2 regions of the Nocardioides sp. Z40_12 genome follow, and region 1 is predicted to be linked to the other one. Evidence: riboswitches for the same ligand, from Rfam matches in the RefSeq annotation. Region 1 holds a riboswitch; the other holds the start of a gene.
The links. A riboswitch is a leader RNA that binds a small molecule or an ion and turns the genes downstream of it on or off. The one in region 1 is predicted to bind thiamine pyrophosphate.
Positions count from the first base shown of each region.

Region 2: linked by a shared signal. The riboswitch ahead of AC4BG9_RS07375 (thiamine ABC transporter substrate-binding protein) and the one ahead of AC4BG9_RS14250 (thiamine phosphate synthase) in region 1 are both predicted to bind thiamine pyrophosphate.

Region 1 is NZ_JBZAJA010000007.1:141,649-146,212, forward strand. Features, by position in the region: gene AC4BG9_RS14240 (ABC transporter permease) at 1-736, shown strand, start outside; gene AC4BG9_RS14245 (ABC transporter ATP-binding protein) at 736-1,809, shown strand; TPP riboswitch at 1,894-2,003, shown strand; gene AC4BG9_RS14250 (thiamine phosphate synthase) at 2,001-2,594, shown strand; gene thiO (glycine oxidase ThiO) at 2,591-3,646, shown strand; gene thiS (sulfur carrier protein ThiS) at 3,643-3,840, shown strand; gene AC4BG9_RS14265 (thiazole synthase) at 3,837-4,564, shown strand, end outside.
Region 2 is NZ_JBZAJA010000003.1:220,974-225,537, reverse strand. Features, by position in the region: gene AC4BG9_RS07390 (MBL fold metallo-hydrolase) at 1-965, shown strand, start outside; gene AC4BG9_RS07385 (alpha/beta hydrolase) at 986-1,960, opposite strand; gene AC4BG9_RS07380 (sulfotransferase) at 1,986-2,954, shown strand; TPP riboswitch at 2,961-3,092, shown strand; gene AC4BG9_RS07375 (thiamine ABC transporter substrate-binding protein) at 3,085-4,143, shown strand; gene AC4BG9_RS07370 (ABC transporter permease) at 4,151-4,564, shown strand, end outside.

The DNA of each region.
Region 1 (4,564 bases):
GGCCTTCGCGACGTTCTTCCTGCTGCCCCTGGTGGCGCTGCTCGACTTCAGCACCAAGGTGCGCGGCGGCGGCCGCTCGGGCGAGGCGTGGCGCGGCCTGCTCGACGACCCGACGATGTCCCAGGCCATCGTGACCAGCCTGGTGCTCGCCGCGCTGACCGTGGTCGGCATGGTCGTGCTGCTGGTCCCGACGATGGTCTGGGTGCGCCTGCGGGTGCCCCGCGCCTCCCGGCTGGTGGAGTTCCTCTGCCTGCTGCCGCTGACCATCCCGGCGCTGGTGATCGTGGTCGGCAGCTCCAACGTCTACAGCTGGCTGCGCTACGTCTTCGGCGAGACCTCGCTGGTGCTGGCCTTCTCCTACGTCGTGCTGGTGCTGCCCTACGCCTACCGCGCGATCGACGCCTCGCTCGCCGCCCTCGACGTGAGCACCCTCTCCGAGGCCGCCCGCTCGCTGGGCGCCGGGTGGTGGACGGTGATCGTCCGGGTGGTGCTGCCCAACATCTGGCCCGGCGTGCTGGGTGCCGCGTTCATCTCGATCGCGCTGGTGCTGGGCGAGTACACCTTCGCCTCGCTCCTCAACTACGAGACCCTGCCGGTCGCGATCGTGCTGCTGGGCAAGAGCGACGCCCAGACCTCGATGGCGGCCGCGCTCGCCTCGATCCTCTTCGCAGCGGTCCTGCTGCTGCTCCTCTCCCTCTTCGACCGCGGTCGACGCACCATGTCCGGAGGCAAGTGATGTCCCAGGTGACCCAGGCCACCTCCAGCGCCACCCCCCAGAGCGGCCTGGCCGTCGAGCTGTCGGGGCTGCACCGCCACTACGGCGACGTGCGGGCCCTGGACGGCCTCGACCTGCGCATCGAGCCGGGTGAGATGGTCGTGCTGCTCGGTCCCTCGGGCTGCGGCAAGACGACCGCGCTGCGGATCCTGGCCGGACTGGAGGCTCAGGACTCCGGCACCGTCACCGTCGGCGGGCGCGACGTCAGCCGGGTACCGGCCAACAAGCGGGACATGGGGATGGTCTTCCAGGCCTACAGCCTCTTCCCGCACCTGACCGTCCTGGAGAACGTGGCCTTCGGCCTCAAGATGCGCGGCCGCGGGCGCAAGGAGCGGCGGGACCGGGCCGGCGACATGCTCGACCTGGTGGGCCTGGGCCAGCACAAGGCGCGCTACGCCCACCAGCTCTCCGGTGGTCAGCAGCAGCGGGTGGCGCTGGCCCGCGCCCTTGCCGTGGAGCCCTCGGTGCTGCTGCTCGACGAGCCGCTCTCGGCGCTGGACGCCAAGGTCCGGGTGCAGCTGCGCGACGAGATCCGCAAGGTCCAGCTCGACGTCGGCACCACCACCCTCTTCGTCACCCACGACCAGGAGGAGGCGCTCGCGGTGGCCGACCGGGTCGGGGTGATGAACGCCGGCCGTCTCGAGCAGCTGGCCCCGCCGGCCGAGCTCTACTCCGCGCCCGCGACGGCCTTCGTCGGGGAGTTCGTGGGGCTCTCCAACCGGGTGCCGGCGACCGTCGAGTCGGGCCACGCCAACGTGCTGGGTCAGCGGGTGCCGGTGCTCGACGGATCGGCCACGGGCCAGGGCCTGGCGCTGGTGCGCCCCGAGTCGCTGGAGCTGACCGCCGATCCGGAGGGGAGCGCCACCGTGGTCTCGGTGGGCTTCCTCGGGCCGGTCTCGCGGGTCCACGTCGCCCTGCCCGACGGGCCCGAGCTGGTCGCCCAGCTCGCCAGCTCGGAGGCCTCCGGGCTGCGCCCGGGCGACCGCGTCGCGCTGGGCGTGAATCCGGCGCCGGTGCTGGTCGTCGGCGCCTGAGGGCGCACCGGCCGCCGGGCGCGGCCGCCGGCCGGCCGCGGTCACCACTCTGGACACCTGCTCGGGACCTTGGCTATCGTCGCTGACGTCCACCACGGGAGCCTGCGGCAGCGGGCTGAGAGGGAGCTGAGCCGCTCCGACCGTAGAACCTGATCCGGGTCATGCCGGCGAAGGAAGCGTCAGGAGTCCAGGTGTTGCTGCCCCGTCTGTTCTGCCTCGTGTCCGCCAGGGACGACCTCTCCCTGCTTCCCGACCTCGCCGCGGCCGGCGTCGACGGCTTCCAGGTGCGAGAGAAGACCGGCACCGACCGGGAGGTCCTCGACCTGACCCGGACGGTGGTGGGCGCGGTGCGCCCGGCGGGTGCCCGGGTGGTCGTCGACGACCGGCTCGACGTCGCCCTCGCGGCCGGGGCCGACGGCGTCCACCTCGGTGCCGACGACCTGCCCGTGGCCGCCGCCCGCCGGGTCGCCCCCGACCTGCTCGTGGGTGCCACCTGCCGCAGCCGCGACGACGTGCTGCGGGCCGCGGCCGCGGGGGCGTCCTACGCCGGCTTCGGGCCGGTCTGGTCGAGCTCGAGCAAGAGCGGCATCCCCGACCCGCTCGGGGCCTTCGCACTCACCTGGGCGACGGGCGTGCTGCCGCTGGTCGCCATCGGCGGGGTGGACGCCGGGCGCGCGGCCCGGGCGCGCGGGGCGGGGGCGCACGGGGTCGCGGTGATCGCCGGGATCTGGGCCTCGCGGGATCCGGTGGCGGCGGCCAAGGAGCTGGTGGCGGCCCTCGCGTGAGCCTGCGGGTGCGAGTCCTCGGGGCCGGGATCATCGGGCTCGCCTGCGCCGAGGAGCTGGCGAACCGCGGTCACCGGGTCACGGTGCAGGACCCGGTGCCGGGGAGCGGAGCGTCCTGGGCGGCCGCCGGGATGCTCTGCCCGGCGGGGGAGACCTGGCACGGGGAGACCGACCTGCTCACGGCCGGGCGCCGGTCGGCGCGGCTCTGGCCGGGGCTGGCCGGCCGGCTGGGGCTGAGGCTGCAGACGGCCGGCACGCTGCTGGTGGGCCACGACGCCGGGGACCTCCAGGAGCTCGCCCGGCAGGCCGGGCTGCTCGAGGCCCTCGGGGAGCCGGTGGAGGAGCTGGACCGGGTGGCGCTCCGGGCCGCCGAGCCCTGCCTGGGCCGCAGCGCCGGAGGGTTCCGGCTGCCCGCCGACCTCGCCGTCGACCCGCGGGCCGTCATGGCCGCCCTGCGGCGGCGGCTCGGCGAGGCGCTGGTCCCCGGCGAGTGGCACCTCGACCGGGAGCCCGCCCCCGGACCCGACCACGACGCGGTCGTGGTGGCGACCGGGTCGCGGCTGCCGACGCCGTTCGCCGGGCTGGTCCGCGGGGTGCGCGGCGAGGTGCTGCGGGTGCGCAGCGCGGACCCGCCGCGTCACGTGGTGCGCGGCCTGGTGCGCGGGCGGGCGGTCTACCTGGTGCCGCGCCCGGACGGCGAGGTGGTGGTCGGCGCGACCGCCGAGGAGCACGACACCGGCCCGGAGGTGACCGCGGGCGGGGTGCACGGCCTGCTCGACGCGGGCCGCGCACTCCTTCCGGCGCTCGACCGGGCGACCTGGCTGGAGGCGGTGGCCCGGGACCGTCCCGGCACCCGCGACAACCGGCCGCTGGTCGGCCCCACCCCCCTGCCGGGGGTGTTGCTGGCCGCCGGCCACCACCGTCACGGCGTGCTGCTGGCCCCGCTGACCGCGCGCCTGGTCGCCGACCACCTGGAGTCGGGGACCGTCCATCCGCCCTGGGACCCGCGCCGGCGGCCCGCGGCGACACCGCACCCGAGGAGGAGCCCATGAGGATCGTGGTCAACGGACGACCGATCGAGGTGCCCGAGGAGGACCTCGCCACCCTGCTGCGCCACCGCAGGGTGCCCGAGACCGGGTGCGCGGTCGCCGTCAACGGAGTGGTGGTGCCGCGGGGGGCCCGGGTCGGGCACGCCCTGCGGCCCGGCGACGTCGTCGAGGTGGTGCAGGCGGTGCAGGGCGGATGAGCGCCGCCGAGGACCCGTTGCTGATCGCGGGGGAGACCCTCGCCTCCCGGCTGCTGCTCGGCACCGGCGGGCTGCCGCGCCTCTCCCTGCTCCCGGAGGTGCTGCGCGCCGCCGACCCTGGCCTGGTCACCGTGAGCATGCGCCGGACGCCGGGCACGGGTGCGGATGGCCTGCTCGGGACGCTGCGCGCTCACGGCGTCCGGCTGCTCCCCAACACCGCCGGCTGCACCAGCGCCCGGGAGGCGGTGTTCACCGCCGAGCTGGCCCGCGACGCGCTGGAGACCGACTGGGTCAAGCTCGAGGTGATCGGCGACGAGGAGTCGCTGCTGCCGGACGCCGTGGAGCTGCTCGACGCCGCCGAGCAGCTGGTGGCCCGCGGCTTCACCGTGCTGCCCTACGCGCCGCCCGACCCGGTGCTGGCCCGCCGGCTGGCCGACGCCGGGTGCGCGGCGGTGATGCCGCTGGGCTCGCCCATCGGCTCGGGCCGCGGGGTGCTCGACCCGTGGTCGCTGGAGGCGGTGGTGGCCGCGGTCGCCGTCCCGGTCGTCCTCGACGCCGGGATCGGCACCGCCTCCGACGCCGCTCTCGCCATGGAGCTGGGCTGTGCCGCGGTGCTCGCGGCCTCCGCGGTGACCCGGGCCGCGGACCCGCCGGCGATGGCGCGGGCGCTGCGGCTCGCGGTCGAGGCGGGGCGGACGGCTCGGGGTGCCGGCCGGATCCCGCG
Region 2 (4,564 bases), on a different contig from region 1:
CCCTGCCCCTGCCGAACGACGGGCTCCGCGCGATCAACGTCTATGCGATCGAGACGCCCGACGGCCTGACCCTGGTCGACGGCGGCTGGGCGCTCGAGGCGTCCCGGGAGGTCCTGGACCGCTCGCTGAAGGCGATCGACCGCACGGTCGCCGACATCGGCTCCTTCCTGGTCACCCACGTGCACCGCGACCACTACACCCAGGCGGTCGCGCTGCGCGCCGAGACAGGTGCTCGGATCAGCCTCGGGCTCGCCGAGCGGCCGTCGCTGGAGGCCATCCGGGCCGGGTGGCGCGAGGACCCGCACGTGGCGCTGCTGGCCCGGGCCGGCGCCCCGGACCTCGCCCGCCGGTGGGACGAGCTGAACACCGGGCCGACCGAGAACCTCGGGGTGTGGGCCGATCCCGACACCTGGCTGGACCGCGACCTGACCCTGAGCGTGGGGGAGCGGACCCTGGACGCGGTGCACACCCCCGGTCACACCCAGGGCCACTACGTCTTCGCCGAGCGGGACGCCGGGCTGCTGTTCGCCGGCGACCACGTGCTCCCGACGATCACCCCCTCCATCGGCTTCGAGGGCGTCCCGCCGGAGCAGCCGTTGGGCGACTTCCTCGCCTCGCTGGCCAAGGTGCGGGGGCTGCCCGACCTGCGGCTGCTGCCCGCCCACGGCCCCGTCGCCGGCTCCACCCACGCCCGCGTCGACGAGCTGCTCGCCCACCACGAGGAGCGGCTGGCGCTGTGCCGGGCCGCCTTCGGCGCCGCGGCGGAGCTCACCGCCCACGACGTCGCCGGCCGGCTGCCGTGGACCCGCCACGCGCACGCCTTCGCGACGCTGGACGTCTTCAACTCCGCGCTGGCCACGATGGAGACCAGGGCCCACCTCGAGCTGCTGGTGGTCCGCGGCGAGCTCTCCCGGCACGAGGTGGACGGCACCGAGGTCTACCGGGTCCTGCCCCCGCGGGTCTGAGCGGTCCGGTCAGGCGCCGGTCAGGCGCCGGTCAAGAAGGACCCCACCTGGGCGGTCGCCCGCCGGGCCTCCGGGACCAGCGGCAGCAGCGGGTAGACGTGGAGCAGCCCCGGCTCCTCCACGGTGGTCAGCTCCCAGCCGGCCTGCGCGCCGCGCCGGGCCAGCAGCCGGCAGCCGGGCGCCAGGGTGTCGCGGGTGCCGTAGAGCAGCAGGGCCGGCGGCAGGCCGGCCAGCGAGCCGAGCGCGGGCGAGACCTCGGGCCGGGTCAGGTCCTCCTCGCCGCCCGCCCACCACCGGGCGTAGGCGCGGGTCTTGCCCACGAAGAGCCACGGGTCGTCCCGGCTGGCCAGCGCGGTCTCCTCCGGCGTGGTGTCGGCCAGGTCGACCCAGGGGGAGACGAGGACCAGCCGGGCGGCCACGGGCCCTCCGGCGTCGCGCATCGCCTGCGCCACCGCCAGCGCGTAGCCGCCGCCCGCGGAGTCGCCGCCCAGCACCAGCTCGCCCCCGGTCGCGGCGGCCTCCCGCGCCCAGCGGGTCGCCAGGGCGGTGGTCGCCGCGAACGAGTCGCGCCAGGTGTGCCGGGGCGCCAGCGGGTAGTCGGGCAGCACCAGCCGGGCCCCGGTGGTCGCGGCGAGCCGGCACAGCCACCGCAGGTGGAAGGGGTCCAGCGGGTGGGCGTAGCCGCCGCCGTGCAGGTGGAGCAGCGTCGGCCGGCCGGCCGCGTGGTCGGGCCGGCGCGGCGTCACCACCCAGGTCGGGTAGCCGGCCGAGTCGTCGCGGGCCACACGGAAGCGCCGGTCGAAGCGCGGCACCAGCATGGTCGGCAGCGCCGGGCTGCGGTCCCGGTGGCGGCGCTCGACGGCGGCCCGCTCCTGCTCGGCGTCGACGAGCTCGCCGGTACGCCGCACCCGGGGCAGCGCCCAGGCCAGCAGCCGGTGCCGGCGGCTGGGGCCGGGGCCTGGACGGAAGAGCTCGGAGTGCGGGACGCGGGTCACGGTCGCACCCTAGGCTCAGGCCACCATGACCGAGCCGTCCAGCACGCCGTCCGAGGGTCCCGCGGCAGCCGTGCCGGACCCGCTGGTGCTCTACCTCGCCGGCTGGGGCCGCAGCGGCTCGACGCTGCTGGAGCGGCTGCTGGGAGAGCTCGACGGGGTGACCCTGCTCGGTGAGGTGGTCCACCTCTGGGAGCGCGGTGTGCGCCGCGACGAGCTGTGCGCCTGCGGCGCGGCGTTCTCGGCCTGCCCGTTCTGGACTGCGGTCGGGGAGCGGGCCTTCGGCGGCTGGGGGCGGGTCGACGTCGACCGGGTGGCCCACCTCAAGGAGCAGGTCGACCGGCAGCGCCGGCTGCCCCGCACGCTGCGCCGCCACCCGTCGCCGGCCACCCGCCGCGCGGTGCTCGACTACGCCGGGCACTACCGCGCCGTCTACGCTGCCGCGCGCGAGGTGGCGGGGGGCGCCCGGGTCCTGGTGGACTCCAGCAAGGAGATCCCCACCGCCGTGACCCTCAGCCACCTGCCCGACCTGGACCTGCGGGTGCTGCACGTGCTCCGCGACCCGCGCGGGGTGGCGTACTCCTGGGCCAAGACCGTGGCCCGCCCGGAGGCGGGCGGCGAGCCGATGCCCCGCTTCTCCCCGGCCCGGAGCACCGCCTTGTGGGTCTCGGGCAACCTGACCGTGCAGGCCCTCCCCTGGCGGGGCGCCCCGCTGGCCCGGCTGCGCTACGAGGACCTGGTCGCCGACCCGGCCGGGGCGGTGGCCGCGAGCTGGCAGGCCCTCGGGCTGCCGGGCAGCCCCGCCCTCCCGCTGCTCGGGCCGCACGAGGTCGAGCTGGGGCCCTGCCACTCGGTGGCGGGAAACCCGATGCGCTTCCGGACCGGCCGCACCGAGCTGCGGGCCGACGAGGAGTGGCGCACCGAGATGACGACGCGCGACAGGCGCCTGGTGACCGCCCTGTCCTGGCCGGTGCTGCGCCGCTTCGGCTACCGGTAGTATCGCCGGACCAGACAGGGGAGCACCCGGTGTCGCGACGCGTCGACGACATCCATGTGCTGAGAGTGCGGAGAGAGCCGCAGACCCTCCGAACCTGCACCGGTTAGCACCGGCGAAGGGAGTCAGAGAAGTGAAGACCCATGCCCTCCTCGCGTCCGTGGCGGTGCTGAGCGCGGTCACGGCCGGCTGCAGCGCCCTCGGCGACGACAACGACGACACCGCCGGCGCGGACGAGCGTGACCGGGTCATCCTGGTCACCCACGAGTCCTTCCAGCTGCCCGAGGAGCTGATCGAGGAGTTCAGCGAGCGGCACGACCTCGACCTGATCGTCCGGGCCTCCGGCGACGCCGGCTCCCTGAGCGCCAAGCTCGGGCTGACCAAGGAGAACCCGCTCGGGGACGCCGCCTTCGGCATCGACAACACCTTCGCCTCCCGCGTGCTCGCCGAGGGTGTCTTCGCCCCCTTCGAGGCCCCGCTGCCGGCCGGCGCCGAGGAGTTCGCGCTGCCCGAGGGGGCCGACCGGCTTACCCCGGTCGACGTGGGCCACGTCTGTGTCAACGTCGACGACACCTGGTTCGCCGAGCGGGACGTGAAGCCGCCGCGGACGCTGGCGGACCTCGCCGAGCCGGCGTACCAGGACCTGATGGTGGTGCCGGCCGCCTCGACCTCCTCGGTCGGGATGTCCTTCCTGCTCGCCACCGTGGCGGCCTACGGCGACGAGTGGCCCGTCTACTGGCAGTCGCTGGTCGACAACGGCGTCAAGATCGTCGACGGCTGGAGCGACGCCTACTACACCGACTTCACCCAGGGCGGCGAGGACGGCACCCGCCCGATCGTGCTCTCCTACGACTCCTCGCCGGCGTTCACCGTCCCCGAGGGGAAGAACCGCTCCACCACCAGCGCGCTGCTCGACACCTGTTTCCGCCAGGTCGAGTACGCCGGGGTGCTGGCGGGCGCGTCCAACCCCGAGGGGGCCGAGGCGCTGGTGGAGTTCCTGGTCGGCCGGTCGGTGCAGGAGGCGCTGCCGGAGTCGATGTACGTCTTCCCGGTCGACGCCTCCGTGGAGCTGCCCGAGGCCTGGGCCGCCCACGCCGTCCAGCCCGACGAGCCGTTCACCGTGGCGCCCGAGGAGATCGCGGCCAACCGCGAGCGGTGGCTCCAGGAGTGGACCGAGCTCACCACCCGGTGACCGGGCCGTGACCCGTCGGCTGCTGGCGCTGGCCGCCCTCTCCGCCGGACCGCTGCTGGTGCTCGGCGTCTTCTTCGTGCTGCCGGTGACCGGAATGGTGGCCCGCGGGTTCTGGGTCGACGGCGCCTTCGACCCCGGCGGGGTGCTCGAGGTGCTCCGCCGGCCCCGGGTGCTGCGGGTGCTCTCCTTCACCGTGGGCTCGGCACTGGCCGGGACGCTGCTCTCACTGGTGCTCGGGCTGCCGGCCGCCTACGCGCTCAGCCGGCTCGCCCTGCCGGGGCGCCGGGTGGTCCGCGCCGCGCTGCTGGTGCCGTTCGTGCTCCCCACCGTGGTGGTCGGCGTCGCCTTCCGGGAGCTGCTCGGGGAGTCCGGCCCGCTCGGCTTCCTCGGGCTCGACGGCACGCCGGCGGCGATCGTGCTG